DNA from 2 places in the Paenibacillus swuensis genome. Region 1 is predicted to be linked to the other one. Evidence: predicted binding sites of a transcription regulator. Region 1 holds the regulator's gene; the other holds the start of a gene.
What was found. Region 1 encodes NrdR, which represses ribonucleotide reductase genes. Its sites were predicted from a motif close to AACACNATATATNGTGTT; they were not measured.

Region 1 (15,870 bases):
AGAGGTCAGGGGTTCGAGCCCCCTATTCTCCATAACTAACATAAAAAAGACCTTCTAATAAAGAAGGTCTTTTTTATGCATTCATTCTGCGCTTCCCACAGCTATTTCCCGTCCAACAGACCCTTACGGTCCATAATCGCAAGCAACCGATAAAAGCTAAAGCTTCCCGCGCCCGTTGTAATCAGCTTGCTTTTCAGCGCTTTATCCACCGCGGCTTTAGCCCAAGAAGGCACCTCCTGCATATCCTCCCTGCCCTCCAAAGCCTGTACACGCACCTCAAGATCCGGCGCAGCTTCCAATTCCTTCACCCGAGCGGTCAGCTCGTCAATTTTCTTATTCAATTCATTCAGCACGCGAATGACCTCCTCATCGAATTGATACAGATTATACACGCTTATCAAGTTCTGCAACTTGGTCGGATATGCGGGGTCTGTGGCGTACCCGGCTCTGTACAATGCCTGCGTTTGCTCTACCGGTGTTGAGGCTGTACGCACATGATAATAGCGCGAGTTGTGAAACAACAGATCCTGGTCGCGAAATCCGTCGTCAATCGTATCATAAACACGCCAATTAGCGGTTACATTATTTACGCGGGTTCCGTTATAAACTTCCCAGGTCTTGGTCGATATCGTTCGACCGTCCCAGAAGGCATTCGGCTTGCCCCTGCCTGCTTTAAAACCAACAAGGTTATTCCAGCTATGAATGGTGGCTCCCGTCTCCAGTAACGCTTGAGCTACACGTACGGATGGAAATACGGGTGAACCCTCTAGACGCAACCGGACGGCAACCGGGCCTACAAACGCGATGAAAGCCTGTTGCTTTGTTGCCATAAGGCACCTCCTCATCATGATGGTCATTAAACGATGTTGCTGCGGAAACAAGATTTACGATAGTTTATGCATCCGGATGGGACGAAGTCTCCGTAGTTTGTCTCCTAGCCAATAGCCGTTTTTTGGCCGATGAAGATTTTCTTAAAGCATACCAAGATTTAATCATCGCGCACATGAGCAAAAAAGCCTTTCTTCCCAGGTACATTACCCAAGAAAAAAGGCCTAGCTTTCGGACGCCTACATCGAATCCATCGGATTTTTGCCAAGCAGACTCGTTAATTCCTTCATAAACATATCGATATCCTTGAACTGTCTGTATACGGAAGCGAAGCGCACATAAGCCACTTCATCCACCGGGTACAATTGAGCCATCACCAGCTCCCCGATGCTTCTGCTTTCAATCTCGGCATGCGCCGTGTTACGCAAATCCTTCTCGACTTCCGAGACGATGACTTCCAGTCTCTCGACAGAAACCGGACGCTTTTCGCAGGCCCGGATTAATCCGCGCAGCATTTTGTCCCGAGAAAATTCCTCACGGCTTCCGTCTTTCTTAATCACAATAAGCGGCGTTTCCTCAACGGTCTCGAACGTGGTGAAGCGGCGCTGACATTTCTCGCATTCCCTGCGGCGCCGAATGGACTTGTTATCGTTCGCCGGACGGGAATCCAGCACTTTCGTGCCTGCATTGTCACAATGAGGACATTTCATAAAGGTTAACTCCTTCACCTTGCTCAAAGTATTTAGAATGGACCCGTCGGATTTCCATGCATTCCCTGATTGTAAGCCAAGCTTATCGAACATAATACTACTACCATATGAAAAGGAGGTGAACACACATGGGATCAGGATCATCAAGAACTAACGATTTGGTAGTACCACAAGCGAACCAAGCTCTGGAACAACTGAAATACGAAATCGCTCAAGAATTAGGTATCCAAGTACCAGCAGACGGATACTACGGTAACATGGCAACACGCGATACTGGTGCGATCGGAGGTCACATTACTCGTCGCTTGGTAGAAATCGCACAACAACAATTGGCCGGACAATATAAATAATTACTCAGCACTAAGGTCGGAGAACCGCGTGAGCGGTTTTTCGGCTTTTTTCACATATACGAAAAAGATCGCTTATAAGCCTTCGGCTTCCTGCTCCGAATAAATTTTCTTATATTTATTATAATAATAAACGACACGTTGTACATAGTGCCTTGTCTCACCGAAAGGGACCGCGTCCAACTGCTCCAGGCTGCCGTCCCAGTTGCCGCTCTTGAGCCATTTCTTAACATTGCCGGGTCCGGCATTATAAGCTGCGATGACAGCTATTTTGTTATAATCAAACTGGTCGTAGAGCGAACGGATATACCACGCCCCCACCTCTATATTCACATCGGCCCTGTTGTCCAACTCGTGAATCGTATACTTGGAGTAATCCGCTTTCTGGATAATCCAATTGGCGGTATCCGGCATAATCTGCATAATGCCCACAGCGCCCTTGGAGGACTTCGTGTCCGTCTTGTAATTACTCTCCACCCGTATAATGGCGGCAATCAAGTAAGGATCAACCTTGTAATTCTGTGAGCTTACTATGATATCTTCGCGATAATGAATGGGATACACCCAACGATCCAGCCAGCTTGTCCCTGCAAAAAGAATCCACATCACACAAACCGCAATAATCAAGGCCGCACCAATACCTGCTTTCCATACGACAGAGCCTGTATTCATAAAGTCAGTCCCTTTCGTTGCCAGAACGCTTCTAGCTGTTTCTCCGTTTCTTGCAGGCTTTCGCTGTTATCGATGACAATGTCCGCTTTCGCTTTCTTATCTTCAATCGGCATTTGCGAGGCTATTCTCTGCCCGGCCTGCTCCCTTGATAGCTTGTCCCGAAGTATGAGACGCTCTAATTGAATTTCTTCCGGCACATAGACCACCATAACTTCATTGAACATGTATTCCAATCCGGATTCGTACAACAAAGGAACATCCACCACAACCAATCGTGTCGGCTCGGCGGCCTCCTGCTCGGCCATCCTCGTTCGCATCAGTGCTCGAATCGGCGGATGCAACAACCCGTCCAGATCCTTTCTTGCCAATGCATCAGCAAAGATAATCCCGCCAAGCTTCTTGCGGTCCAAATTGCCGTCAGGCAGCAAGATTTCGTTACCAAAGCGTTCAGCGACTTCACGGAGCACAGGACTCCCGGGAAGAACCACTTCCCTGGCGATCAAGTCCGCGTCAATAATATGCGCGCCCCTAGCTGCCAGAAGGGCGGCGACGGTGCTTTTGCCCGTTGAAATCCCGCCCGTTAAACCGATATTCATTTCTATAGCAGCTCCTTAAGGTTCACATCAATTTAAGTAATCCCATGAGTATTAATATGCATCCAGGGATGAAAGAAATTCTTCGAATCCAAGCGGCATCGGAGAAAATAAATCCCACACGCAATCCGCAGTAAATGAAAGTCCCGCTGGCCAGTGCGATCAACCCTGAAGTAATTATAGGGTGAAAGCCGACCAAGGCAGCACCAATTCCCGCTCCCAAGGCGTCTAGCGACAAGGCAATTCCAAGTAAGGTGGCTTCGGAAGCGGATATGTTACCGGATCGGTCTATGTCTGCTACCGAGGGCTTCCGCAAAATCTGAATAATGATGCCAAGTCTCTTGAGCTCCACATGCAAGACGGTTTGCTTCTCAGCATCCACATCACCAGCGGGTGTGGGAGGACCGGCGGCAGGCTGAATGTCGTCTGTTTTTTGCATCGACATTTGGATCAAAGACCAGACGCCTAAACCCAATAAAATGGAAGCCCCGACCACTTCCGCGGTCATGGGAGTAATCCACTGCAGAACCAGCACGCCGACCTGCATGGAAATGAAAATAATAAGTCCTGAGCAAACGGAAATAATAATGATGGACAATAACGGGATACGGATTTTCCGCAATCCGTACATGACACCCACGCCGAATCCGTCCATACTGACGGCAAGCGCAAGCAAAGCTAGCGATAGAATAGGGAACAGCATGTGAGTCTCCTTTCTTGTGACGGCAACTCGTGCTTCCTATTCTATGGCAGCGCCCAGATATGGGTGCATGTACTTTATTTAAGTGTCCTTATGCAAACGCTTCGCTTTCAAAGGCTGACATTTCGCGCAATAATGCGTTCCGCGGCCTCCGACTACACTTTTCTCGATGACATGGCCGCATCTGTGGCAAGCTTCGGCTTTCCTTCCGTACACTTTCAACTGATGCTGGAACATCCCCATTTCACCTTGACCGTTCACATATGATTTAATGGATGAACCGCCCGCTTCCACAGCTTCGCTCAAGGTTACGACAATCGCTTCATGTAACCGTCGCTTCTCCTCTTTCTTCAGGGACTGGATTTCCCGTTCCGGGTGAATACCGGCCATGTGCAGCGCCTCATCCACATAAATGTTACCGATGCCTACAACGTATTCCTGATTTAACAGGAAAGGTTTGATTTTCGTCGAACGCTTTCCTAGTTTAGCCTCGAACGATTCAAACGTAAACGCTTCATCCAAGGGCTCCAAGCCCAGCTTCATCAGCGGGGGAAGCGTGAATTCCTCACCGGGATCAAACAAATGCATGGTTCCAAACTGTCTGACATCTTTATATCTCAATTCCGTACCGTCGGTAAAATGGAATATGACATGTGTATGCTTCTCAATCGGCTCGTCCGCCCGATACAGCCCGTAGCGGCCTTCCATGCGAAGATGGGAGACCAAGACGCTTTGATCCAGCAGAATGCGCAGAAATTTCCCTCTGCGTTCGACCGTGCGGACCGTTTGGCCCGTCAGTACGGCATCGAACAGCTCCGCCTCACGCGGTCGCTGCAGGATGCGCGGCAAATGAACGGTTACCCGTGCAATTTCCTTGCCGGTAATCAGTTGATTCAGTGTTCTTCGAACGGTTTCTACTTCCGGTAATTCCGGCATGAACGATCACCTCGCCTAACATTATAACAGATATGGAAAGAAAAAAAGGCGAAGGCTTACTTCGCCTCCTGCCAATTATCCCCGTAGCTTACGTCCGCTTTGAGCGGAACGCTCAGCTCCAATGCTTGCTCCATTTCTTCAGGTACAAGCTTCTTCATAAGCTCCAACTCTTCCGGCGGCACCTCGAATACCAACTCATCATGCACCTGAAGCAGCATTCGGCTTCTCAGGTTCTCAGCCTTCATTCTGGCGGCTACGCGAACCATCGCCAGCTTAATGATGTCGGCCGCCGTTCCCTGAATCGGCGTATTCATGGCGGTCCGCTCGGCGAAGGAACGCAGATTGAAGTTCGATGCCTTAATTTCCGGTAAATACCGCCTTCGTTCCAGCAACGTGGTCACATATCCGTCTTCCCGCGCCTGCTTGACGACGTCATCCATATATTTACGAACACCTTGGAAGACGGCAAAATATTGCTCAATAAACTGTCCCGCTTCCTTGCGGGTAATATGCAAATTCTGGGATAGGCCGTAATCGCTTATGCCGTAAACAATTCCGAAGTTAACCGCCTTCGCCTGACGGCGCATGTTGGCATCCACGGCGGATTCTTCCACGCCGAATACGTCCATAGCCGTTTTCGTGTGGATATCCAGCTCCTTAATGAAGGCTTCCTTCAGATTCTCATCCTGCGATATATGAGCCAGCACCCTCAGCTCGATCTGAGAATAATCCGCGGCCAGAATGAGCCACCCTTCCTCAGAAGGCGTGAATACTTTGCGGATTTTGCGGCCTTCCTCCAAGCGAATCGGAATGTTCTGCAGATTCGGAAATTGAGAGCTTAGCCGGCCTGTAGCGGCGATCGTTTGGCGGTAGTAGGTGTGTATTTTGCCGGTATCCTGACGAACCTCTTTCAACAACCCTTCCACATAGGTGGAAGCGAGCTTGGCCAATGTGCGGTAATGTAAAATCTGACGGACGATTTCGTGATATGGCTCCAGTTTCTCTAGCACTTCGGCATCGGTGGAATAACCGGTTTTGGTCTTCTTCACGACAGGCAGACCCAGTTTATCAAATAGAATCTCGCCCAGCTGTCTCGGTGAATTAATATTGAAAGGGCCCTGCGCAAGCTCGTAAATCTTGTTCTGAAGGTTGTCAATCTGACTGCCCAGCTCAAGTCCGTATTGCTTAAGACCTTCGACATCCACCCGAATGCCCTTCAGCTCCATATCCGCCAACAGCGCGGAGAGCGGAAGCTCCAGCTCATAGAATAAGCGGTTCATTCCGCCCTCTTCCAACTGGCCTTTCTGGGCGTCAGCAAGTTTATAGGCCGTGGCTGCTTTACGGCCGAGATATTCCGCAAGAATGCCGAGCTCAGGCAGTTTGAATTTGGCTCCTTTACCGAAGACGGTCTCATCCGAGGGTAAAGCCGGAAGTCCATATTTACGAGCCTGCTCGCTCATTTCGTAGTTGGTTTCCGTCGGATCGAGCAAATAAGCGGCGAGTTGCGTATCGAACGTAACCCCGGCCAAGACGATGCCCTGCCATGCCAACGCCACTTCAGCTTTGTGCGCATCGAAGATTACTTTGGGTTTGGAGCTGTCCGCAAACCACTCCCGAATCGGTGCCGCATTGTCGCTTAGGAGGAGGTCTACGGGTGCATAGTAGGCTTGTCCCTCACCTGTATAGAAAGCCGCGCCGACCACGGCAGCCGCATGGGGATTCTCCCCCACCGCTTCCACATGAATCGCCTGCACAGCCTGCAGCTGCTCTACAAGTTCCGTCAAATTAGACTCATTCAAGGCGGTTACGTTCAGTTTCTCTTGTTCCACTTCGTTCATTTGCTCGATCTGCGGTAAATTCAACCGCTCGATTAACGATTTAAACTCCAGTTTCGTAAACATTTCGGCGAGTGATTGAGGCTGGTAACCTTCATATTGTAAAGAGGACCATTCGGTTTCCATCGGCACTTCCCGATGAATCGTGGCAAGACGCTTGCTCATCCGCGCGTCTTCCGCGTGATTCACGATTTTCTCTTTCAGCTTGCCCTTCATTTCTTCCGCGCGGTCCAGCACCTGCTCCACGGTTCCGTATTCATGCAGGAGCTTTAAAGCGGTCTTCTCGCCCACACCCGGAATGCCCGGGATATTATCCGAGGTATCGCCCATCAGCCCTTTAAGATCAATAATTTGTTCAGGCAACAGGTTGTACTTCTCTTTAATATAAGCCGGATCATACAACTCCACTTCGCTAATCCCTTTGCGGGTCAGCGCTATCGTAACATGTTCCGAAGCGAGTTGAAGCATATCTTTATCGCCCGTGACGACTATGACTTCTTTCTTCTGCTCGTCCGCCACACGCGTTAGTGTTCCTATAATATCGTCCGCTTCATACCCTTCCAGCTGGAATTGAGAAATGCCGAACGACTTTAACAACTCTTTAATTACCGGAAACTGCTCCGATAATTCAGTCGGCGTCTTCTCGCGGCCGCCCTTGTATTCCTGGTAGCCTTCATGACGGAACGTAATCTTCCCCGCGTCAAAAGCGACCAAAAAATGCGTCGGTTTCTGTTCATCTATAAGTCTTAACAACATTGTCGTAAAACCGAAAACCGCATTGGTGTGCAAACCTTTGGAATTGCTAAGCAACGGCAACGCAAAGAAAGCTCTGTAAGCGATACTGTTCCCGTCGATAATGACTAATTTATCCATCGTGCACCTCACATTATTCCATATTCCTGATATCTTCATCATATCATAGTAGTGACAAGTTACGAAATCTTAGTGAAGGTAAGCTATGTCGGTAAATACTAGATCGGAGGCGTATGCAATGACCGGCCCTCAAGCTCAAACCCTCTTTACCCCCGAGGTGAAAAAAGTCGTCCTGTTTCAGTTGAACGGGACTTTGCTCGACACGGAAGCTACCTTGCGCGCTTGCTTACTGGAAGCTGTTGCGGAGTGGACCGGACGCTGGGCTAGCGACCCTGACCGGTCTGAGCGATTGTGGCTTCGATATAAAGCGGCATGGGCAGCGTCTGAGCTTGGGACAACTCGGAACGTCCATGCCCGTAAATCGCGCGAGAACAGATTACCGCCAGGGAGCGACGCGGAGCAACGGATCGCGCTCTGCTTGCGGGAAGCGCTGATGGCGGAGCGCATCCCGCTGCCGAACATGGACGCCGCCGTGCGTCACATGGTCGGCCGGTACCGGCAGCTGCAGCAGGAACGCGCGCTGCCGCAGGCCGGGATGCCCGCGGCGGTGCAACGCCTCGCCGCCGCGGGCTACAAGCTCGCGGTCGTCAGCAGCGACTCGCGCGAGCGCACCGCGCAGCGGATCCGGCTCCTGGGCCTGGAGCCGTGGTTTCCGCCGGCACGGCGGTACTGCGCCGATGCGACAGGCGCGCGCAAGCCGGCACGCCGCTTCTATGAAGCGGTGCTGCGGGATTTGCGCGCGAAGCCGCGCGAGGCGGTCGTCATCGGCGCATCGTGGCGCCGGGACGTTGCGGGGGCCACAGCGGCGGGCATCGACGCCGTGTGGGCGAATTTTCGCCGGGCCGAGGTACCGGCGAAACCGGCGATGCGGGTGTTGGTTCCGCCCGGCGGACCAGCGGAACCGTTCGGGGCAAGCTCGGCCGCGCAGAAAGGATTGCCTGAACGAACCCAGTCAACCCATGCAAAGCCTGCCGGTCGCGGTCACAAACCCGTCCCGCTTCCTTTCACCTCGGAATCTATCCGAACCCGGGGAAAGGCACGCGGCGGTTATATCACAGTGAACAATGCTGCGGATCTTTCGGCGTTATTTGGCTAAGACGGCCAATTGTTGCGAGATCGCTCACCAAGGAGTCAACGGGATAACCCTCCCTGCCTTCCAAATACAAATAAAAGTCTCCGCCCATGCGGAGACTTTTACGGCTATATGTTCAGGTCAGGCCGCTTCCCTTTCACCAGATACACAACGTTCTCGCCGATGTTGGTGGCATGATCGGCCATACGTTCCAAGTAACGGCTGACAAAGCAGAGTAGCGTGATCTGATTGATTTCTTGCGGGTTCTGACTCATCAGGAGGAACAGTTCCCTTAGAATTTGGCTATGTAAATGGTCGACTTCATCGTCCATTTTGGCCATTTTGTAAGCGAGATCGACGTTCTCTTCCACATAAGACAGGATGCTTTCATTGGTCATGATCTGGACGATTTCCGCCATACGCGGAATATCTACAAGCGGTTTAATCAAGCTTTGATTGCCGATTCTGAGCGTAACCTTAGCTACATCCACAGCCAGATCTGCCATCCGCTCCAAGTCGCTGGCCATCCGGAACGCGATCGTAATGCGGCGAAGATCTTTGGCTACAGGTTGCTGTGTGGCGATTAACGTTGTTCCCAGGTTCTCGATCTTTTCCTCAATCCGGTTGATCTCCTGATCCTGCGTAATAATCTGCTGAGCCAGTTCCAGATCCGAATCCTTCAGTGAGCGGACGGAGTCCAGAATCGCCTTCTCCACCTTATCGCCCATCTGCATCAACTCTTGCCGCAGCTCGTTCAGGCGCAAATCAAATTGTTCCCGTTTCGTTGCCAATGTGCATCCCTCCTTCAATAGTCTACGCTTCGTTGTTTCATTTGCTGCTTGAACTTGATTGTTTTAACCAAAACGACCTGTAATATAGTCTTCCGTTCTCTGATCTTCCGGGTTAGAGAAGAGTTTAACGGTTTCCGCAAACTCAATAACTTCACCGTTCAGGAAGAATGCGGTCTGCCCGGAAACGCGGCCGGCTTGTTGCATGTTATGCGTGACAATGACGATGGTATAATCTTTCTTCAGCTCTTGGATCAATTCCTCTATTTTGAGGGTGGAAATCGGATCTAAAGCGGAAGTAGGCTCATCCATCAACAGAATTTCGGGATTCACAGCCAAGGCTCTTGCAATACACAGACGTTGCTGCTGCCCCCCGGATAAACCGTAAGCTGATTTCTTCAAATAATCTTTCACTTCATCCCACAGTGCGGCGCTGCGCAAACTGGACTCTACGATCTTATCCAGCTCCGCTTTCGAAGAGATGCCATGAATGCGGGGACCGTAAGCTACATTATCATAGATTGATTTAGGAAATGGGTTAGGTTGTTGGAACACCATCCCGATATTTTTGCGAAGAAGCTCTACGTTCACGTCAGGATCATAGATGTTGGTTCCGTTAATCAGAATTTTTCCGTTAATTTTGACACCTTTAATCATATCGTTCATCCGGTTCAGTGTACGCAACAACGTAGATTTACCGCAGCCCGACGGTCCGATAAAAGCTGTAATGGACTTCTCGGGAATGGACATATTCACTTTCTTCAATGCATGAAATTCCGTATAATACAAATCCAAATCCTTAATATCGACGATAGACATAACCAAATCCCCCTAGATTACTGATAGATGAATTGCAACTATTTTCTCTGATATTTATTGCGCAGATAAATCGCCAGCGCATTCATGCTCAGAAGCAACAACAAGAGCAGGATAATACCGGCAGCCGCGATGCTTTTAAATTCTTCCTTCGGCTGGTTGGACCAGTTAAAGATCTGGATGGGCATTACAGTAAACGGATCAAAAATGGAGTTAGGCATAAACGCGATGTAAGATGCGGCTCCGATCAGAATCAGAGGCGCGGTTTCTCCGATGGCTCTGGATAAGGAAAGAATAGCTCCGGTCAGAATGCCCGGCATGGCCGACGGTAACACAACTCGCACCACGGTAGTCCAACGGTTGCCGCCCAAGGCGAATGAAGCATGACGCAAATTCATTGGAACAGCTTTAATCGCTTCCTGTGAAGCTACGATAATAATGGGCAGAACAAGCAAGGTCATCGTCAAGGCGCCCGCCAAAATACTTCGATCCAAGTGAAGGAACCGAACGAAGATGGTAAGTCCCAACAGACCATAAACGATGGAAGGAACGCCCGCCAGATTCGAGATATTCGTTTGAATCAAACGGCTGAACCAGGTGTTCTTGGCATACTCCTCCAGATAGATGGCCGTCGACACGCCGATGATAAAGGTTAACGGTGTAACAATCATCATCAACCACAGCGTCCCGGCCAAGGCTGTAATAATACCCGCTTTCCCCGGAATCCTGGACGATTTGCTCGTCAGAAACTGCCAATCCAAGTAACCCAATCCTTTGCGTGCCACATCAAATATGAGAAGTGCAAGTGCGATCATACCGATAACCGTGGAGAGAAAGAACAGCACATGATAAATTCGGTTGGTCGTCCGGCGTTTACCCACACGGACGGCTTCTTCTTGTTTAGTAAGTGCCAATCAATACACCTCCCGGAATTTTCTCGATATATAGCCTGCAATAATATTCATCACTAAGGTAATCACAAACAGTGTTAAACCTACGGCATAAATGGTTGAATACTCTACGGAACCTTGGCGGACGTCGCCTGAGGCCACGGACACGATGTAGGCTGTCAGCGTTTCTACACTGTCCAACGGATTTAAAGACATGCTCGGCTTCAATCCCGCTGCAAGTGTCACGATCATCGTCTCGCCCACGGCTCTGGACAATCCAAGCACGAAGGAGGCGATAATACCGGATAGCGCTGCCGGCACAACTATCTTGATTGAAGTTTCCAGCTTGGTTGAGCCCAGCGCGTAAGCACCATTACGAAGGGATGCCGGCACGGAAGCCATAGCATCTTCGCTTAGAGAGGAAATCATAGGAATAATCATAATACCGACAACAATGCCGGCGCTTAACGCGTTAAAAATTTCGGTTTGCGGCAAGATCGCCTGCAAAATCGGTGTAACGAAGGTGAGCGCAAAAAATCCGTACACAATCGTAGGCACACCCGCAAGAATTTCAAGTACGGGCTTAATGACCGCGCGTACCCGGTTTGGCGCATATTCACTTAGATAGATCGCGCTGCCAAGACCTATGGGTAAGGCCACAATACTTGCTATAAGAGTAATCATCAACGTACCTGAGATTAAAGGCAGTACACCGAAGCTTGGATTCGCGAATAACGGTTCCCACCTCGTGCCCGTCAGGAAATCCCAAACAGGTACTTCACGAAAGAACCCGGCAGATTCCGTCAATAAAATGGCAACGATTCCGACCGTGGTCAGAACGGATATTCCCGCGAAGAAAGCCAGTAGCTTAGGCATCAAGAAGTCCAAAGAGAAAAGCGATTTCTTCTTTTTGAGATTTACTTTGGAGTTCGTTTGGTTCATGTTGCGGCCCCCCTGAATACTTAGAGTTCACCCGACAACAAGTCGATAACCGTGACACCGGTTAGTTTCTTGGCCGGATGCCACGGTTTGTCAACTGCTATACGGTATTCATGTCATTATTACTTCACCATATCTAGGTTCTTCTTGTAGTCTTCAGCGCTTAATTTAATGTAACCCACTTCTTCAACCAAAGCTTGGCCTTCTTCGCCGTTCAGGTATTTCACAAACTCAGCGATATGCGGTTTAGCCAAGGCGCTTTTCAATGGGTAGATAAAGATCGGACGGGACAATGGTTTATAAGAACCGTCACCGATTGTTTCAACACTTGGAGCAACTGCGGCCGCATCAGCCGTTTCTTTAATGGCAACAGCTGTAAGCTTGTCCGCGTTTTCTTCATAGTAAGCGAATCCGAAGTAACCTAAGGAGTTCTTCTCGCCGGCAACACCTGTTACAAGAACATTATCGTCTTCAGAAGGCGTATAGTTTGTTGTGGATTCGTTCTTCGTGCCGTTGATTTCTTCGGTGAAGTATTCAAATGTACCGGAAGATGTTCCCGGTCCGAACAATTTAATTTCTTCTTTCGGCCAGTCCGGACGAACATCGCTCCAAAGTTTCACTTTAGAATCCTTCTGCCAGATCATCTTTAATTCTTCTACCGTCATCTCGGTCGCCCAAGTGTTTTCTTTATTAATAACAACTGTAATACCGTCCAAAGCTACAGGCATTTCAACGACTTCTTCGTTCTTAGCCTTCAAGTCAGCCACTTCTTCGTCTTTCACTTTACGGGATGCATCCGCGATATCAATTTCACCGTTGATGATCTTCTTGAAGCCTGTCGATGTTCCGCCCTCGGAAACCGTAACGTTTACGCCGTTGTTTATATTCATGAATTCTTCGGCAACCGCTTGAGTAATTGGGAATACTGTGGACGATCCGTCGATTCTAATTTCACCGCTAAGATCCTTTACTGCTTCCGTTCCCGTATTATTTCCACCTTCTGCTGCTCCGTTACCCGTGTTGTTCCCCCCGTTGTTTCCGCATGCTGCAAGTGTGAACGCCAGCACAGTTGACGCCAAGACGATGGATCCCTTACGTAAAACGCCTTTAAACAAGATGATCACTCCTAGTTTTTGTTTTTGTTTTGTAACACAGTTGTAATAGTAACCCTCGTTTGTTTTCGCTATTTAAAAGTTTTGTAAAGGGATTGTAAAATCGTGACGCGCTCTTTTCATAGTTTGTTATGTTCGGTTCATAACATTCCATAATTCGACAAAAATTTACCTAAGTTTAACAAAACTTAGTATTTGATTTAATATCCACATTTTATACTTGGCGTAATCATGTTTAGGGCTAAAGTTGTAGGCGGTTATAACTAGAAACATTTATGGGGGAATTCAGATGCAAGCTGTAGGTAGGTTGTATGCCACATTTAAGGCGAAGTTGATTTTGAGTTTTATACTTATTGTAGTTATTTTTACAGGGGTCGCACTGTATAACCTGACCCAGGTGACGGGGATTAAGACGCAGATTGCCAATCAGAACGCGGCGATGGACAAAAAGGTGGAAGCCCTGGAGCTCAAACAGAACATTCAAGTACTGTTTAACATCTCCACTAATTTGACTTCTACGCAAAATCTGGACCTCGAGCAGGAATATCGGGACAATACCGCGTCTTTCCAAAAAAGTGTGACACAATTGGCGGCCTACGCGGACAATGCGGAGCAGCGTAAACTCGTTCCCAAGCTGAAAACGGTATCTCAGGAATTCATCACGAATTTCGATGCGGCGGTAGCGCTGTTGAAGGATGAGAATGCGGATCCGCTTACTGTTATTGATGAAATGAATGCGGCCACGGATCGAACCAAGGCGCATCGGGAATACCTGTTCCAGCTCGTTGACAGCTTCTATCAATCCTTCTCGGAATCCGCCATGTCCGCCATTAACAAGTCAGATCATATGCTAAACTCCACCGTTCAGGCTTCCGCTGTAGCTTCGGCCGTTGTGCTCGTGTTGTGCGCCCTCGTGGCCACATTGCTAATTCTCTCCTTCGTTCGTCCCATCGGACAATTGCAACAAGCCGTTAAACGAGTGGCGGGCGGGGATTTCCGATACAAGGTGCATTCAGGCAGGCAGGATGAGCTGGGAATGTTAAGCCGTGATTTTGACCATATGATTGATCAGGTAAATGAAATGACGGGGGCAACCAAACAGATCGCCTCCTCCCTCTCCCGGTATTCGGATACGTTCCATAGTTTCTCCAAAACAACAGCCGTTGCCAATAAGGAAATTATCCGCGCCATTGATGACATTTCCAGCGGTGCCGATCAACAGGCGATCCATACGGAGGAGAGTACCAATCTCATTGCCGAGTTGGAAAGCGGGGTTCAGGAAATCAGTTTGTACACTGAGAGCATGAAGGAAATGAGTCTGGAAGCTAACCGGAATACCCAGACAGGTTCCGCATCCGTAACTTCATTGAAAAAGGCTGCCGAGGAATCGGACCAAGTATTGACCGCCGTGTTCGAGTCCATGGAGGCCGTGATGTCTTCTTCCGGACAAATTGAGAAAATCGTCAACACCATCACGGATATTTCCAATCAAACGAACATCCTTTCCCTGAACGCGGCCATTGAAGCTGCTCGTGCGGGTGTGCATGGTAAAGGCTTTGCGGTAATCGCCGATGAAGTCAGACAGCTTTCAGGTCAGACCAAGAATTCATCAGCATTGATCTCGCAGATCATTCGCGGATTAGTGGAACGTTTAAGCGAATTGCAAATGCAGATGCAGCAAGCGATGACGAGTTTTCAGGCACAAGGCGGCAAAGTGAATGAAACGCTGCTGTCCTTCCGCTCTATTGACAGTTCAATGGACAAGCTGACTACGCAGATGGAACGAATACAACTCAAGGTGCTGGAGACGAAGACAAAGAATGAGAAGCTTACCGCTTCCGTCCGCTACGTCGCTTCCATTGCCGAAGAAACCGCGGCGGGCGTGGAAGAGGTGAACTCCACCTCGATTCAACAGGACGAAGCGATCCGGAGCATCGCGGATCAGGCGGAAGAAATCAACCAACTTTCACGCCGGTTGTTTGAGGAGATGAGCAAGTTCCGTACGGTGGGCGATGAAGCGAGTGTAACACCGGATCAAGGGGAAGAACCCCGGGATTCGGGTTCTGCGCAAGTCCCCTCCGTTGCACACGAGGGAGGGGCTCAAGGCAAGGCTGAAGCTGGAGAGGAGCCTGATCGAATCGGACACATTGGCGCCTCTTCTGGACTACTATCGAATTCGTTGAGAGAGCGCGTCATGGTAAGGAACGCTCAGCCTCCGACAACCCAGGAAGTTGAAGCGGTTGATCCGAAAGAGAAGGACAAAGTGCTCGTAACGGTTTAACTGCCGCCACGCCGGAATAGAGTTAGAGAATTTTCATTACACTCGAGAGAACATAATTATTCTAAACGCTTAGTAATCTTCTGAAGTCTAATGGATCACCTTCACCCGCTAAAAAAGCCCCGAGATCACGAGATCTTGGGGCTTTTTACGATGACGGCTAATGCATTAGCTTTATTCGGGCTTACGATTCGCGGTTGGACCGATTACGCGAATTAAAGGGTCTTCTGACCCGGTCTCCAGTTAGCCGGACACAAGCCTCCAGCCTGCAATGCTTGCAGAATGCGGAGGGTCTCGTCCACACTTCGGCCCACATTCATATCCGTAACCACTTGATATCGCAGTACGCCTTCAGGGTCAATAATGAACAAGCCGCGATGAGCGCCACCGGACTCGTCATCCAGAATACCGTATGCCTTCGCTGTCGTCTTGTTGATATCCGAAGCCATCGGATAGTGAATTTCTCCGATGCCGCCTTGGT
Region 2 (15,870 bases), 140 kb from region 1:
TAACGCTTGATCTTGCGCTCCAGCAGCTGCTCCAGCTGCGTTACCGCCTTGGCCAGCGTGACCGTGCGCTTGGGCGTATGCGCCTGGGCGGGGAGCTTCGGGGTCAGCTTGCGTTCAAGCAGACCCGGGTAGAAATTCTCCACGATCTCGCCCGTTGAGAGGTTCATGGCCAGCGAGTGGAGCTCGTCGCGCTTCATGTCGCAAATAAATTGCGCCTTGAAGTTCACGCACAGCCACGTGCTGTACTGCATAGAGGAGCCTGCCCGGCTCTGCTCCCGGGCAGGCTCCTCGAACAGACAGACGCAGCGGCCTTTGGCGCGCGCGACGTTAAAGATCTGCTGCAGCCGCTTGCTCCCGAACGTGACGTGGTCTTGGGGCACCCGCGCCACCGGCGCGGTGGGCACAAAACCGAAGTAACGTCCGAGGATGGAGTCGCTCGCGGGCTGCTGCGGGCCTGCTGCGCCGGGCGATACCTGCGCACCGCCCGGCGCAGGCTGCCCCTGAGGCGGCACGGCTTTCGCCGCCTTCAGTTCTTCGTGTTTCTCGGGATCAAACACGAAGGTGTAGGTCATCGTTTGCGGCGGAGCCCCGGTACGCTCAACGAAGCTCCAATAGTAGGATCGGCCGGTCAGATCCCTATCGGCGTCCGGGGACAGCTTGGCGGTCACATACGCCGGATGTTTCTCCAGCACTTGGCATTCGGTCGTGTCCAGGTAACGCATCACGTATTTCTGTACTTGCTTCGGATTCATGATCTTCCCTCCACCGTACGTCCGTATGTGCCGCTGTCCAGAATGGCGCCAGCCCGAGGCGCTGCGCTTTCCTGCGATTCCAGTTCCTTCTTGACGCCGCTGATGGATTCTCCGAGGGACCCGATACTTTGACGAATTTCCTCATCGGTTTTGGCTTCGAGGATGATTTTGTACAGCGAGTTTTCCAGTGAACTCGACTTTTTCTCAAAGCGCTCCAGTATCATATCCAGTTGACCGATGACGGATTCGAACATGTTTATTTTTTCGTGCAACAGATGGATAATATGTTCCTCAATCGTGCCGTGCGTGGACAGGTTATAGATATTCACGTCATTCTTCTGGCCTAGGCGATGGATGCGGCCAATCCTCTGTTCTACGCGCATCGGGTTCCAGGGCAGGTCAAAGTTGATGATATTATGGCAAAATTGGAGGTTGATACCCTCCCCGCCGGCTTCCGTGGCGACCATGACTTGCGCGCGGTTGCGGAACAGGTCCATCATCCAGTCTTTCTTGCCGCGGTTCATGCCTCCCCGGTAAGGTACGGCGATGAGCTTGTGATCTTTAAAAAATTTCATCAAATATTCCTGCGTGGCGCGGTATTCTGTAAACACAATAACCTTGGAGTCCATGCCTTCGATCAGCTCCATGGCTTTCTCGGCTTTCGTGTTGGCTTGGATTTGCTTGATTTTGTCTACCAGCTCCCAAATTTTCGGTCGCACCGGAGAATCTTCGGCTGTTTTTTTGAACATATTCACTAATGTCAGGAACACCGCATCTCGGCTGGAGCATACCTCGCGTTGTAAAGTAACGAGTGAAAGCGCGCTGGAAACGTCTCCTCCGGATTCCTCGTAACGGGTTTTGACAAAGGAGGTAACGCCGTCGTACAATGATTGTTCCTCATCGGATAAGGTTAACGGAACGTTCTTCACATGACGCTTCGTAAATCCCAATCCGTCTCCGCGACGGTTGCGGATCATCACCTTGGAAAGCTCTTCTTGCAGCAGCGTTTCGTTCTTGGCAATGCGTTTGTCAACGACAAAGTTAGCCGAGAAGCTGCCTTGCCCGCCCAATTGACCCGGTTTCAGCAAAGTAATCAGATTATAAAGCTCGCCAAGATCATTTTGCACAGGGGTAGCGGTGAGTAAGAGGCAGTATTTTTTTTGGATATGGGTCACGAATTGATAGTTTGTCGTTTTCTTGTTTTTGAGTTTGTGGGCTTCGTCTACGACAAGCATGTCGTATTCCTGGCTCAGGACAATGTCGCGGTGGGGATCTCGTTTGGCGGTATCCATAGAAGCCACAACGACGTCATGCTGCTTCCACATATATTCTTTCTTCTGGGCCACGGCGGAGATGCCGAATTTCTGGTTAAGCTCCCGCACCCATTGAAGCACGAGGGAGGCAGGGACAAGGATAAGGATCTTGCTGACCAAACCGCGTACGATATATTCTTTGAGAATCAGACCGGCTTCTATCGTTTTGCCTAAACCTACTTCATCCGCAAGAATTGCGCGCCCGCGCATTTCATTCAGTACTTTTTTGGCGGTGTCGATCTGGTGGGGGAGGGGTTTCAGCTGCGGAATGTGCCGAAGACACATCAGATCGTCAAATCCGGTGACAAGCTCCGCTTGCTCCGCTTCCATGCCCAGCTGGAACATCGTCCAATCGTCCCAAGGACCGTTCTTATCCATCTTGGCTTCCAGTTCCCCGACCCAATCCCGGTTGAATTGAAGCTCTAAATGTTCGTTCAAGTTCCTGATATGGAGTTCCGGGTTCTCGTTGCGCATAGATTAAGCCTCCTTCGGATTCCTGGGTGGTACCGTGACGTACTTAAAGTGCATCTCTTAGTATGGTCCAAAAATTGGCGAATCAAACACAAACCGGTTCGTGTTAAAATGAAGGTTCGGCAGGTCGGAGCCGGCTCGGTTTATAGAAGAATCGCACAGCGGTGCGGAGTGATGGTAAAGTCAAAAAAGAGAGATTCATAGAGAAAACGAAAGCAAACGGGGGCAGTACTCCCGAAATTCTCGAATAATCGTCTCTGAGTCATTAGATGCACAATATGTAGTATAGTATAATGGTATTCGCACACAATATATTGTACTGAATACATACAATGATATAGGCCGAAACAGGCGTTTCGCCGCTTGAATTGCCCATCTTAGAGCCCTAATTCGTATTTTAAACATGTGTGTGGGTAAAGCGCTGATATATATATTTCGTGGGAGGTAGTTGTTGTTGGAGACGGTGCAGAAGAAGCGTTTAGAAGGATTAAGTGAGAAGATTTTCTTGGATCGTTACGCTTGGAAGAATGCGGACACCAGCGAGACGAAAGTCGGAGATGTCGTTCTGGTTTTAACAAAGGATGATCCTAAATTTCCGGCTAAAGAAGTCGGCGAAGTCATCGCCAGGAACGGAAACAACGTAACCGTGCAAACCCGCGGCGGTGAAATCGTCGAATCTAACATTGAAAAACTTACCCTTACTATAGAGAAAACACCGGAAGAGCTATGGAGCCGTCTGGCAGGCGCCATTGCTTCCGTAGAGAAAACACCGGAGAAACAGCAAGAGTGGACAGAAAACTTCAGATATATTCTGGATGACTGGAAGCTGGTGCCGGGCGGACGTATTGCCGCCGGCGCGGGCGCCAGCGAAGAGCTTACGCTGTTTAACTGTTACGTCATTCCTTCCCCTAAGGATTCCCGCGGCGGTATTATGAAGACTCTGTCCGAGATGACGGAAATTATGGCCCGCGGAGGCGGCGTAGGGATCAACCTGTCTTCCCTTCGTCCTCGCCGGGCTGTCGTTAAAGGTGTTAACGGTTCGTCCAGCGGCTCCGTATCCTGGGGCGGTCTGTTCAGCTATACCACGGGTTTGATCGAACAAGGCGGAAGCCGGCGCGGCGCGCTGATGCTGATGATCAACGACTGGCATCCGGATCTGTTGGATTTCATCACCGTGAAGCAGACGATGGGTCAAGTGACGAACGCGAACTTGTCCGTATGTGTTTCCAACGGATTTATGAAGGCCGTTAAGGAAGACCTGGATTGGGATTTGGTATTCCCGGATACGAAAGATCCGGAATATGACGAGATGTGGGACGGCAACCTGGATAAGTGGAAAGAGATGGGCAAGTCCGTAAACCATGTTAAGACAGTACGCGCTCGCGACGTATGGCAAACGATTATTGAATCCGCTTGGAAGTCCGCGGAGCCGGGCATCGTGTTCATGGAGTATTACAATGAAATGTCGAACTCCTGGTACTTTAACCCGATTATCTGTACGAATCCTTGCGGGGAGCAAGGTTTGCCGGCATGGGGCGTATGTAACTTATCCGCGGTGAACCTGTCCCGATTCTATGATGCCGAGAAGCATGACGTGGCATGGGATGAATTAGGCAAGACGGTGCGTTATTCCGTTCGTTTCCTGGATAATGTCATTGATGCGACGCCTTACCATTTCGAGGAGAACAAAGAGAATCAACAAGGCGAGCGCCGTGTCGGTCTCGGCACGATGGGACTCGCGGAATTGATGATTAAGCTCCAGGTTCGTTACGGCAGCCCGGAATCGCTTGAATTCCTGGATAAGTTGTACGGATTTATGGCTAAAGAAGCTTACTTGTCTTCCGCGGAAATCGCGGGCGAGAAAGGCTCGTTTAAGCATTATGTCGAAGACAAATTCCTGCAAAGCGGATTTATGCGCAACATCGTCGGGGAATTCCCTGAAGTCGGCGCGGCGATCCAAGAGAATGGAATGCGTAACGTTACCGTTATTACCCAGGCGCCGACAGGCTCCACAGGTACGATGGTAGGCACATCCACAGGTATTGAGCCGTACTTCGCGTTCGAATACTTCCGTCAAAGCCGTCTTGGCTTCGACAAGCAGTATGTTCCGATCGCGCAAGAGTGGAAAGACGCGAACCCGGGTCAGGAATTGCCGGAATGGTTCGTAACTTCCATGGATCTGTCCGCGGAGAACCATATCCGTGTGCAGGCTGCGATTCAACGCTGGGTGGACAGCTCCATCTCCAAGACAGCCAACTGTCCTGCCGACTTTACGGTTGAAGATACCGGCAAGTTGTATGAGCTGGCGTTTGAGCTTGGTTGCAAGGGCGTAACAATCTATCGCGACGGCTCCCGTGATGTGCAGGTATTGAGCACGGAGAGCAAGAAATCCTCCGCCGATGAAGCTGCGAAGGATGCGCCGTTGGCTGAGAAGAAAGACGACAGCGTGGCCGCGGCATTGGCTTCCGTTGCTTCCGGTACCGATGCGGGTACGTTGAAAACACTGGAAAGTTCGTTGCCGGTGAAGGCAACCCCTGCGGCTAAGGGATTGTTCGACAAAGAATATAAGAGCCGTCCTCAGATTCTGAAGGGCGCTACGTATAAAGTGAATACGCCGTTCGGTATGGCGTATATCACGATCAACGACCTGAACGGCACGCCGGGCGAGATCTTCCTGAACGTCGGCAAAGCCGGCTCCGACGTGTTCGCGATGGCGGAAGCGCTGGGCCGCGTGTGCTCGCTGTTCCTGCGGTACGGCGACCACGGCAACAAGGTGCTGTTACTTATCAAGCACCTCAAGGGTATCGGCGGTTCCGGGGCGATCGGCTTCGGCCCGAACCGTGTGGAATCGATCGCCGACGCGGTAGCGAAAGCGCTCGAGATTCACATCCAGGGCAGCGACCCGGATGAATTGGTATCTGCGGCCAGCGAAGTGCTGGACGCGCCGACGGCAACGCCTGCACCTGCTGCGGCGAAAATGGCGAGACCGAGCTCGGTACCGTCGCTGGATCTGTGTACGGCGTGCGGTACGGCGGCGCTGGTGAATTCGGAAGGTTGCAAGACGTGCACGAACTGTGGTTACAGTAAGTGTAGTTAAAGAAAAGGACCCTGACGGGTCCTTTTTTTCTTCTTTCACCACATTTTCCAGGACCAAATTATAAGCTAAGAAATAGCCGGATTCCGCACAAAATAATTCGTTCTCAATGCTCCTCTTTTATAGTAGAATGAGATGAAAACTTTGTCGGTAGATGGGCAGGGTTACTGATTTAAAGGGGAATCCGATATGTTGCATCCGCTCAAGTACCCGTTGAACAGTATTCGCAACAAACTCCTTTTCGCTTTTATAGCCCTCGTAATTGCTCCTATTTTCATTCTGTTCTATTCCTATTATTCCTCCTCCCAGCAGCTTTTCGTTCAAACCGTCAATCAATCGAATGATCAGGTGATTACCCGAATAGGCGATAGCATGAACGAAACCGCTGAACGGATGTTTAAAGCCTCCAACTTGATTGTGAATGATCCGGAAGTTCAACAGTTTTTGAAGCTTAAGGAAAATGCATGGCTGGAGGATCACAGTGCCTTTCAGCAATACATAGGCTTTAACGCCAAGCTGAATAACATTCTTGATTTTATATTGCAAAGCCGCTCCTATATCACGGTAGTAGATTCCAGAGGGCATGTATTTACCAGTTTAAATGTGGGAAATCCCGATCAGCTGCTAGATGACTATAGCAGTCAGGGGTGGTACGCAGCAGCTCTTGCTGGGAAGGGAACGCCCCAATGGCAGCTGCAGGATGCCCACGGGATTAATGCGGCTATCCTGGCAAATCAAGAACAATTGCTCGTAATGTCCCGTCAATTGAAGGGGGATTCGGTTCAACCCTTGGGGGTTATGATGATCGGGATTCCGCTTCAGCATTTTTTGCCGGATGCCAAGGACATTTTTCTTTTAAAAGGATCAAAGGTGCTGTTCGGTGATCCACTCCTTGCTCAGCAGCTAAGGCTCGATCAGCTTGAATTAGGCAGTGACAAGGACGATCAGAGGCCTAACAAGGTGCTTACACAAGATAACTATTTGATTAATCACCAAACGATTCAACAGCTCGGTTGGAACTTCGTTCAAGTGATGCCGCAGCTCGAATATACACAAGGACTGAGATACTTGCGAAATCAGTCGTTTATTTGGCTGTCGCTATTCTTTCTGGGCTCCTGCGCTCTGTTTGTGGTTTTTATGTTTCGGTTTATTCAGCCGATTAAGCGCTTGCTTAGCTCCATGGTCAAGGTGGGCGACGGCAATTTCAATGAAAAAATTGAGATTAAAGGCAGCGATGAAATTGCTTTGCTAAGTCACAATTTTAACAGCATGGTTCATAAGCTGAGAAAGTTAATCGTCAACTTATCCGAGGAACAGCAGCGTAAGGAGGAAGCCCGCTTTCATGCGCTGCAATCGCAAATCTCGCCGCACTTTTTATTCAATACGCTCAATTCCATCAAGTGGTCGGCCCGCATGTCCGGCGCGGAGCACGTTAGCCGGATGATTACTTCACTGGGCAAGATGCTGACCTTCGTCATGAGCCATGACCGTGAAATGATCGCCCTTCGAGAAGAATTGGATTTTCTGGAACAGTACATCAAACTGCAAAATATTCGGTTCAACAACCATTTAAGCCTGGTCATTGAGGTGCCAGAATCTCTGTTGAAGGCACATATTTTAAAGCTGTCCCTGCAACCTTTGGTTGAGAATAGCCTTATTCATGGGAATCGTTCTCAAATCGAGGTCGTAATTCGCGCCGAAATGCTTGATGGCGACCTGCATATTTATGTGAATGACAATGGAGTGGGATTTGCTGAACGAGCGGAACAGATGGAAGTGCCCCCGAATCCGCTTATTCAAGCGAAATTCAGTGGAATCGGTTTGCGCAACATTCATGAACGAATTCATATGCACTTCGGTGAGGGCTATGGTCTGGAACAATTGCAAAGTCTAACGGGCGGGGCTAGTGTGAAGCTGTCCATGCCATGGCTGGAAGGGGACAAGCAGAATGATCCGCATATTAATCGTAGAAGATGAATTTCTGGTTCGGGTAGGGCTGAAAACCTTCGTGCCGTGGGATGAACATGGTTTTCATCTGATTGGTGAGGCGGCAAACGGAATAGAGGCTTTGCAGATTTTGGAGCAATCTACCTGTGATATTATTTTGACGGATATTTCTATGCCTGTGATGGATGGCCTAACTCTGCTTGAGCAGGTCAAAATGAAGTATCCCCATATGAAGAGCATCATTCTTTCGAATCTCCATGATTTTCAATATGTGCGCAGGGCACTGCAGCTAGGCTCATTGGATTATGTATTGAAGCTGACGATGGAGCCGGAGGAGCTGCAGGAGAAGTTGCTGACCTTGAAAGCGGTGATTGAGAAGGAACGGTCGGAGGAGATTCTTAACCGTCATCTGAACTCTCGCATAAGCAGACTGCAGGAGCAGTTCAGTGAGAGGCGGTTTTGCGATATTATCACGAAGATGTGCTCACGCAAAGAGATTGAAGAGACGTTCAGAGAGAATGGATATACCTCGATTGAAGGCCCATTTTACTTGACAAGCATAAAAATCGGACATTACCAAAAGGTTCTGGGCGAGAATAAATATAAGAGTGAAAAGCTGCTGGGCTATTCGGTGTCCAACGTGCTCCAAGAGGTGCTGAAAGGACATATGCAGGGCGAATACATCGAACTAGAACCCGGTACATACGCCTTGCTTACGCAGCAATGTTCCATTCCCATGCTGGAGGAGATGCGGGATTGTGTGGCGCGTTATTTAAAGCTGACGGTCAGCTTTGGAATTTCATGTCTATGTGCCGACATATACGGGATACATAACGCATACGAAGAGGCGGAAACCGCTTTGCAGCAGCAGTTCTACATGGGGATGGGTCACATCGTGCAGTTTGAGCCTATGCTGGAACATCCAAACGATGCCTCTCTTTCTTTCCTCAAGATGCAAGGGGAGCAGTGGACGCGCCGCATTGAACAGCGTGACGAGGCAGCAATGCTCGTCGGACTAGAAGACTTGTACCGCTTTGTCGTCCAAGAGCGCAGATGGCACCCGGAAACGGTGAAGGAGGCGTGGATCGAGCTGATCTATCACTTCTCGCAAAACCTGCAGGAAATCGGCGGAGATATTTACTCGGTACTGCCCTATGAGGACAAGAATCCCTTCCATGCCATTCGGGCTGCGGATACGATGGAGGATATTTATGAATGGTTAAGGGGCTGGATACCGCTCTATCTCAGCTATGTCAAGGAGTGTTCCAATAAGCAGTGGCGTCCTGAAATTCAAACGGTTGTGAAAATGATACTGGAGCAATATGCGACAGGGCTCAAGGTGTCCGACCTGGCAAGAGCGGTAAACTTTACAGATGCGTATTTGAGCGTTCTCTTTAAGAAGGAAACAGGTGAAACGATTATTGACTGTATTATTCGCCACAAAATGCGCAAAGCCCGCGAAATGCTTAAGGATCCTTCTGTGAAAATCTATGAGGTTTCCGATGCGATAGGCTATACGGACCCGAACTATTTTGCCAAATTGTTTAAGAAGGTAGAAGGGATTTACCCATTGGAGTTCAGAAAGAAGTATTTGAACAACTAAAAATAAGACGGATTCCTAACATATTAATCTATTCATAAAGAACTCTTCTGGTTGCTATGCTGTACTCAGTCTTTAAGACAATCCAAAATGGAGGGGTTACAACATGAACCAAAGAGGACAAAAGCTAGCTTCAATACTGTTGGTAACGACATTATTTCTTACAGCATGCGGTGCGAACACAGGAAGTCCTGCAGCTACGGAAACCAATGGCGGGGATGGTGCGTCAGCAGTCGAAAAGAAGCAGGTGGCATTAAAGATATGGGGCGGTGTTCCTGAAGAAAGCGGTCCGAAGGACGTCGTTACGGCATGGAATAATGCGAATCCGGATATTCAAGTGGAATATGTGCGATATGTGAACGATGATTCGGGCAATACGAAATTGGATACCGCTTTGGTGAGTCAATCCGATCCGCCGGACCTGTTCTTCAGCTATGGGGAAACGTATTTGAACCGCCGTATTCATGCCGGTATGACGATTGAACTGGATGATTTAATTGACAAAAGCGGCTTGAAGGTTGATGAAGTAATCGGCAACGCTAACATTGTTAAGACGGATGGTAAAACACACTATTTGCCAGCTATGAAGCAAATCTCGGCGATATTAATGAATAAAACAGTGTTGGATGCGGCCGGGGAGAAGGTACCGGATAGCTGGACATGGGATGAGTATACCGCCTTAGCATTAAAATTAACGAAAAGCGGCATGGCCGGAAGCTTTATCCAAAACCCGGGGGAAACGATCCAGCGGTTTACTTTAATTACCTCCAAGCCAAAAGATTTCTCCTATAAGGAGGATGGAACCTCCAACTTTGACAGCGCCGCGCTAAGAAAAGGTCTTGAGCTTCAAAAAGAATTGTATGACAAAGGCGCTATGGTGAAATGGGCGGAGACCATTACAAATAAGCTTGCTCCGCAAAGTGAATTGTTCACCGGTAAAGCCGCGATGGTATTCGGAGGTACGCATTTAATCCGTTATGTGAAAGATTTGACAGGCTTTCCGCGTGATTTTCAAGTGGTCTTCGCGCCAACACCGCAATATCAAAAAGGCACGAATGTGAATGTAGCAGGCTTCAACGATTTCATGTCGATTAACAAAAACAGCAAACATAAAGAAAAAGCTATGAAATTTATGACTTGGTATCTTACCGAGGGCAATAATCTTATGATTCCGGGCGGCCGCATCCCAAGCAACAAAAAAGCGGATATGGATAAGGTTGTCGAACAAGTTGTAGGCGATGCCGCAGCACAGATGGATATAGACTCCTTGAAAAAGGTGCTGAAGGCCGATTATGTGTATCCGGCTCAAACCATTTCGACCGCATTCCCGGCGTTGACGACGATATTGAATGAAGAATCAGAGAAGTATTTCATGAACGTTCAGGATCTCGACAAGACCATGTCCGCACTGAAGACAAGAGCGGACGATGCGATAGAGTCTGTTAAGAAATAAACGCTAATCCTTCTTATCCGCAAGCAGTTAAATACAGGTTGCCGCCCGCTCTTATACGAAGAGCGGGTTTTTTTTGCATGGAATACAACGAAAAGCACTAATAAAAATCCATTCATTTTAACAACGCATAAAGCTACATTTAGACTAATCAACAAGGAAGAGGTGAAAGGCTTGGTACGGCAATGGAATAATCAGAGGCTGAGAGAACACATAGCCGGTTACTTATTTATTTTACCTAATTTATTGGGCGTGCTGTTTTTTATCATCGTGCCGCTGGTGTTTAGCTTTATTCTCATATTCATGGATTGGGATTATTTGAAAGGGTTGGATGGACTGAGCTTTACCGGATTCGACAATATCATTCTCATGTTCAAGGACGACTATTTGCTTACTTCGCTGAAAAACAATGTCATCTTTACCGCTGTGACCGTACCCGCCTCGATGGCCTTGGGTCTTGTGGTGGCGGTTATTCTGAACAAGCATGTTTATTGGCGGAACGTCTGGCGAACGCTTTTTTTCCTGCCGTATGTGAGCTCGCTCGTGGCCATATCCATCGTATGGAGTGTGATCTATAATTCATCGTCGGGCCCGCTCAACAGCTTCTTGCGGTCAATGGGTATTCAGAATCCCCCAGGATGGCTGGCTGACCCTAAATGGGCGTTGTTTTCCATCATCATCATGGTGGTGTGGACGTACATCGGCTATACGATGGTGCTGTATATGGCAGGTCTCCAGGGGATTTCCAAAGATTTGTATGAAGCCTCAGAAATCGACGGAGCAGGCGCTATCCATCAATTCATCAAAGTTACGATTCCGATGCTGAAGCCGACCAGCTTTCTAATTGCGATTACGCTGATCATTTCAACCTTTCAGGTATTCGCGGTAGTCAATGTGATGACCAAAGGGGGACCGCTCAATTCGACAATGGTACTCTCTTATCATATTTATCTTCAAGCGTTTCAACATTATAAGATGGGTTACGCGGCTGCGATGTCCTGGTTTTTATTCTTGATTATTTTCGCGGTTACGCTGGTGCAGTGGCGGAGTCAGAAAAAATGGCAGCAGCATTTTTAACTATAAGATTAAGGGAGTTCAAGCCTATGACATTGAATTTAAAAAAGCTTATGGTCACGCTGCTGATGGCGGTTTTAGCGCTGATCCTCATGTTTCCGTTTCTGTGGATGATTTCGGCTTCGTTCAAAATCTCGGCAGATCTATTTACATATCCGATTGACTGGATTCCAGCAACGTGGAATATAGACAACTACAAAGGGGTATGGGGAGGGGATTACAACTTCACTTTATATTATTGGAACAATATTAAGATCACATTGTTCACGGTTATAGGCTCGTTGTTAACGAGCTCCCTTGCTGGATTTGCTTTCGCTAAATTGAATTTTAAAGGAAGAGATGCGCTGTTCCTGCTCTATCTGGGGACGATGATTATTCCTTCTCAGGTGTTGTTAGTGCCAAGATTTATTGTATTTGACCATATGGGATTGATTAACAGCCATTGGGCCATTATTCTTCCCGGCATATTTACCGTGTTTGGCACGTTTCTGATGCGGCAGTTTTTTACCACGATTCCGAATGAGCTGCTGGAGGCAGGGCGCGTAGACGGCGCAGGCTATTGGCGGACCTATTGGCAAATTTGTCTGCCGCTTACGAAGCCCGCGCTTGTTTCCCTGCTAATTTTATCGTTTACCTGGCATTGGAACGAATACGAGAATCCGCTTATTTTTTTGCGTGACGAAAATTTGTACACACTTCCGCTGGGATTAACCAATTTTGTGGATGAGAACGGAACGAATTACCCGCTGATGATGGCAGCCTCCGTTTCTTCGCTAGTGCCGCTCATTGTATTGGTAGCTTCATTGCAAAAATGGTTTGTGGAAGGTGTGGCTAGCTCAGGCTTGAAGGGATAGTAAAGAAGTTATAAAGGAGAGAAGCAGGATGCAAATTTGGATTCCCGAGCAGCAGGTGGAGGTTATTCAGGATGTCGACGTTGTCGTTGCGGGCGGCGGTCCTGCAGGCTACGCAGCCGCGCTGGCCGCGGCGCGAAGCGGCGTAAGGACGTTATTAATCGAGCGGTATGGATTCTTGGGCGGTGTCGGCACGAACAGCTTGGTCGCAGGTTTCTCCAGCGGCTTTCATGATGGAGAAAGGCTGGTTATTGGCGGTATTTACAGCACGTTACGCGAGACTATGTATAAGCAGGGCGCACTCCTGAAAACGGACAATTATGAGCCTTTCGATCCGGATGCGTTGGCATTCTACTACTTAAGAACACTGGTGGATGCGGGCGTTCAGCTGTTGCTGCATACGCTCGTCACGGATGTTGTGATGCAAGGAGACCGAATAGAGGCCATTCTTGTCGAGAGCAAGTCGGGCCGACAGGCGATTAGAGCGCATACGTACATCGATGCGACCGGTGATGCAGACGTGGCGGCCCGGGCCGGAGTCGACTTTGAAATCGGCAGACCGAAGGACGGCTTAATGCAGCCGGTTTCCTTGATGTTTGCGGTGGGGGGCGTGGATGGGGACAAGCTGGTACGGGAAGTGCCGCCTATCGAGGATGGGCCGTTCAGCGGACATATCTCGGGAGAAACGCACATGATTTTTGAAGGTCAGACTGAGCGGGTGGCGAAAGCGAAGGAGGCCGGCTATTTATTTCATATTCCGCGTACGAACATTGCCATTGCCTGGAGCCTGCCGGGGCGGCCGGATGTCGTTTACGCTAACTTTACACGGATCCAGAACGTGGACGGCACGAAAGCGGAGGACTTGACTCGCGCAGAGATTGAAGGCCGCTTTCAAGTTGAAGAAGCGGTAACCTTCTTCCGACAATTCATGCCGGGCTTTGAAACGTGTTATCTGCAGCGTGTTGCTCCCCAAGTCGGTATTCGCGAAAGCCGCAGGGTAAAGGGTCAGTATACGTTGTCCGAGCACGATATCATCACCACGCGAAAGTTCAGCGATGTCGTAGCCAAGGCGCATTATATGGTCGATATTCACGATCCGTTGGGTCAAGGCACACACTACGTGAAATTGAAAAAGGGCACCTCATACGATATCCCCTTCCGTTGCCTGATTCAAGAGCAGGTCAGCAACCTGATCGTAACAGGCCGCTGTATCTCGGCTACACACGAGGCGTTCAGCTCGCTGCGAGTCATGTCCATTTCAATGGCACTCGGAGAGGCGGCGGGCACCGCGGCAGCGCTGGCATATCAGAACCATATGGTTCCGGGCGAGTTAAGCATAGGTTTACTGCAGGAGGAGTTGGTTCGAAATGGGGCGATTCTGGAATAACGCTTTACTGGGAAAGAGGCGCTGGCTGCACCTCTTTTCCAGTTCATATAAATTGTAAGTGAATCCAAATTATAGTAGGAGCGTGATAAATAATGTCTTTTTTTAAACCTGGAATGTGGGTAGTGTTGATTTGTATGTTTGCCGGCTTGATTACATCTATGGCGATTCCCTCGCCCGCAATGGCGGCAACGCTAAGCATTACGCAGCACAAGCTGGGAAATATTTATCAGACAGGAGAGACCGTTAGCTTTGGAATTACGACGGATCAAAGCTCTGTGGATTATTCGGTTACTGATTATTTAGGCAAAGTGATGGCTTCAGGAAATAAGCCGGTGAACGGGAGTACGACATTAACGCTTAGCTTATCGGCTAAAGGCTATTTTAAGCTGGATTTGAATGCCAAGAGCGGAGCGTCGGTTGTAGCTTCCAAGTCTACGACCTTTGCCATATTGGCGCCTTTCGACACAAGCGGAATCAGTGATTCTTTCTTCAGTGTACAAACTCATTTCGGCAACTCGACCAGACAGCATCCGGAGATAGCACCGTTACTTCAGCTTATGGGAGTAAAAACGGTGCGCGATACTCAAAGATGGGAATATATTGAGACGACTAAAGGGACATATGCGTTCCAACCTTTCCTAACCGACTATATGACGGCTTTAAGCAACAAAGGGATTAAACCTCTCATGACCTTAGCTTTAGATCATTCGCTTTATGACAACGACGGCAATGGAACGGGTGTGACACCTTATACGGATGCGGGAAGAACGGGCTTTGCCAATTATACGAAACAGCTGATGCAGAGATTCGGTTCTCAAATCAATGAGGTTGAGGTCTACAACGAGCCGAACATCTCTGCTTTCTTCACAGGTCCGGCTGCAGCCGATAAGCCTGAATACTATTACCAGCTGCTTAAATCAACCTATGCTGCAGCGAAATCGGTGAATCCGTCGGTGAAGGTTATTGGCGGTGCAACCGCGGGTGTAGGGCTGCCGTTCCATGAGGCGGTATTTCAGAAGGGCGGTTTGGCTTATATGGATGCAGTCAGTATGCATCCATATGATCATGCCAACCATCCGGAGTTGTATTTGGCCCAGTTTATTTCTAACTTGGACAATTTAGTGAAGCAGTACAATGGCCAAGTATCGAAACCGATCTATATGACAGAAGATGGTTGGTCTTCTAATAGCGGAGGCGTGAGTGAGCTGACTCAAGCCGATTATCTGGTTCGGAGTTACGTTATCGCTATGTCCACGCAGAAGGTTGCCAAATATAATTGGTATAACTTCCTTAACAAAGGGACCATTCCGACGGATTTTGAAAGAAACTTTGGACTCATCCGTCATCCGAACGATGCTATGGGTAAATATGTGCCGAAGCCGGGCTATGCTGCGTATGCCGCAATGACCCGGCAGCTGACGGGAGCGAATTTTGTGAGCAGAGATAAATTGGGAGCGGGAAGCTCGGCGGTGCACAGCTACGTTTTCAGTAACAGCTCCGGGGGAACGACACGGGCTATGTGGGCGACTACGGATGCGAATGTAACCTTGAATACGGCTAGCGCCATCACGATTACGGATATGATGGGGAACAGTCAAACCTATGCACCCGGAAATCATACGCTGCTTCTGACCAAACATCCGATATATGTTTCGGGCAATCTGACGGGTTTAGTCTACGCGGGTCCTGGCAGTCCCGTCTCAGGCAAGCTCTATGAAACGGAGTCTCTGACAGCCTCGACTTCAACCGGAGATACCCGCGCAGCTTTTACAGATGTGAATTTAAGCGGAGGCGCGGGGGATAAATTGAACGCGAATGGTGTAGGAGATTTCGTCTCTTACAGCGTCAATGTGCCGGAAGCGGGAACCTTTAATGTGCGTGTTAAAGTAAAAAAACTAAATACGAGAGGTATATATCAGCTATCTGTCGAT

Region 2: a site for NrdR is predicted at 2,840-2,857, ahead of SY83_RS20350 (adenosylcobalamin-dependent ribonucleoside-diphosphate reductase). Genes of this name have one in related genera too.

Annotation. Positions count from the first base shown of each region.
Region 1 covers NZ_CP011388.1:4,658,068-4,673,937, forward strand. Annotated here, with positions in the region: tRNA gene SY83_RS21035 (tRNA-Ala) at 1-32, shown strand, start outside; gene SY83_RS21040 (glycoside hydrolase family 73 protein) at 102-830, opposite strand; gene nrdR (transcriptional regulator NrdR) at 1,068-1,538, opposite strand; gene SY83_RS21050 (alpha/beta-type small acid-soluble spore protein) at 1,667-1,888, shown strand; gene SY83_RS21055 (lytic transglycosylase domain-containing protein) at 1,961-2,557, opposite strand; gene coaE (dephospho-CoA kinase) at 2,554-3,153, opposite strand; gene ytaF (sporulation membrane protein YtaF) at 3,176-3,853, opposite strand; gene mutM (DNA-formamidopyrimidine glycosylase) at 3,932-4,786, opposite strand; gene polA (DNA polymerase I) at 4,843-7,494, opposite strand; gene SY83_RS21080 (HAD family hydrolase) at 7,613-8,590, shown strand; gene phoU (phosphate signaling complex protein PhoU) at 8,695-9,300, opposite strand; gene pstB (phosphate ABC transporter ATP-binding protein PstB) at 9,421-10,173, opposite strand; gene pstA (phosphate ABC transporter permease PstA) at 10,212-11,084, opposite strand; gene pstC (phosphate ABC transporter permease subunit PstC) at 11,085-12,002, opposite strand; gene SY83_RS21105 (PstS family phosphate ABC transporter substrate-binding protein) at 12,122-13,114, opposite strand; gene SY83_RS21110 (methyl-accepting chemotaxis protein) at 13,401-15,392, shown strand; gene SY83_RS21115 (peroxiredoxin) at 15,605-15,870, opposite strand, start outside.
Region 2 covers NZ_CP011388.1:4,513,927-4,529,796, reverse strand. Annotated here, with positions in the region: gene SY83_RS20360 (YqhG family protein) at 1-752, opposite strand, end outside; gene SY83_RS20355 (DEAD/DEAH box helicase) at 749-2,539, opposite strand; gene SY83_RS20350 (adenosylcobalamin-dependent ribonucleoside-diphosphate reductase) at 2,991-5,633, shown strand; gene SY83_RS20345 (cache domain-containing sensor histidine kinase) at 5,820-7,607, shown strand; gene SY83_RS20340 (response regulator) at 7,579-9,180, shown strand; gene SY83_RS20335 (ABC transporter substrate-binding protein) at 9,284-10,630, shown strand; gene SY83_RS20330 (carbohydrate ABC transporter permease) at 10,802-11,704, shown strand; gene SY83_RS20325 (carbohydrate ABC transporter permease) at 11,731-12,555, shown strand; gene SY83_RS20320 (FAD-dependent oxidoreductase) at 12,584-13,939, shown strand; gene SY83_RS20315 (carbohydrate-binding protein) at 14,032-15,870, shown strand, end outside.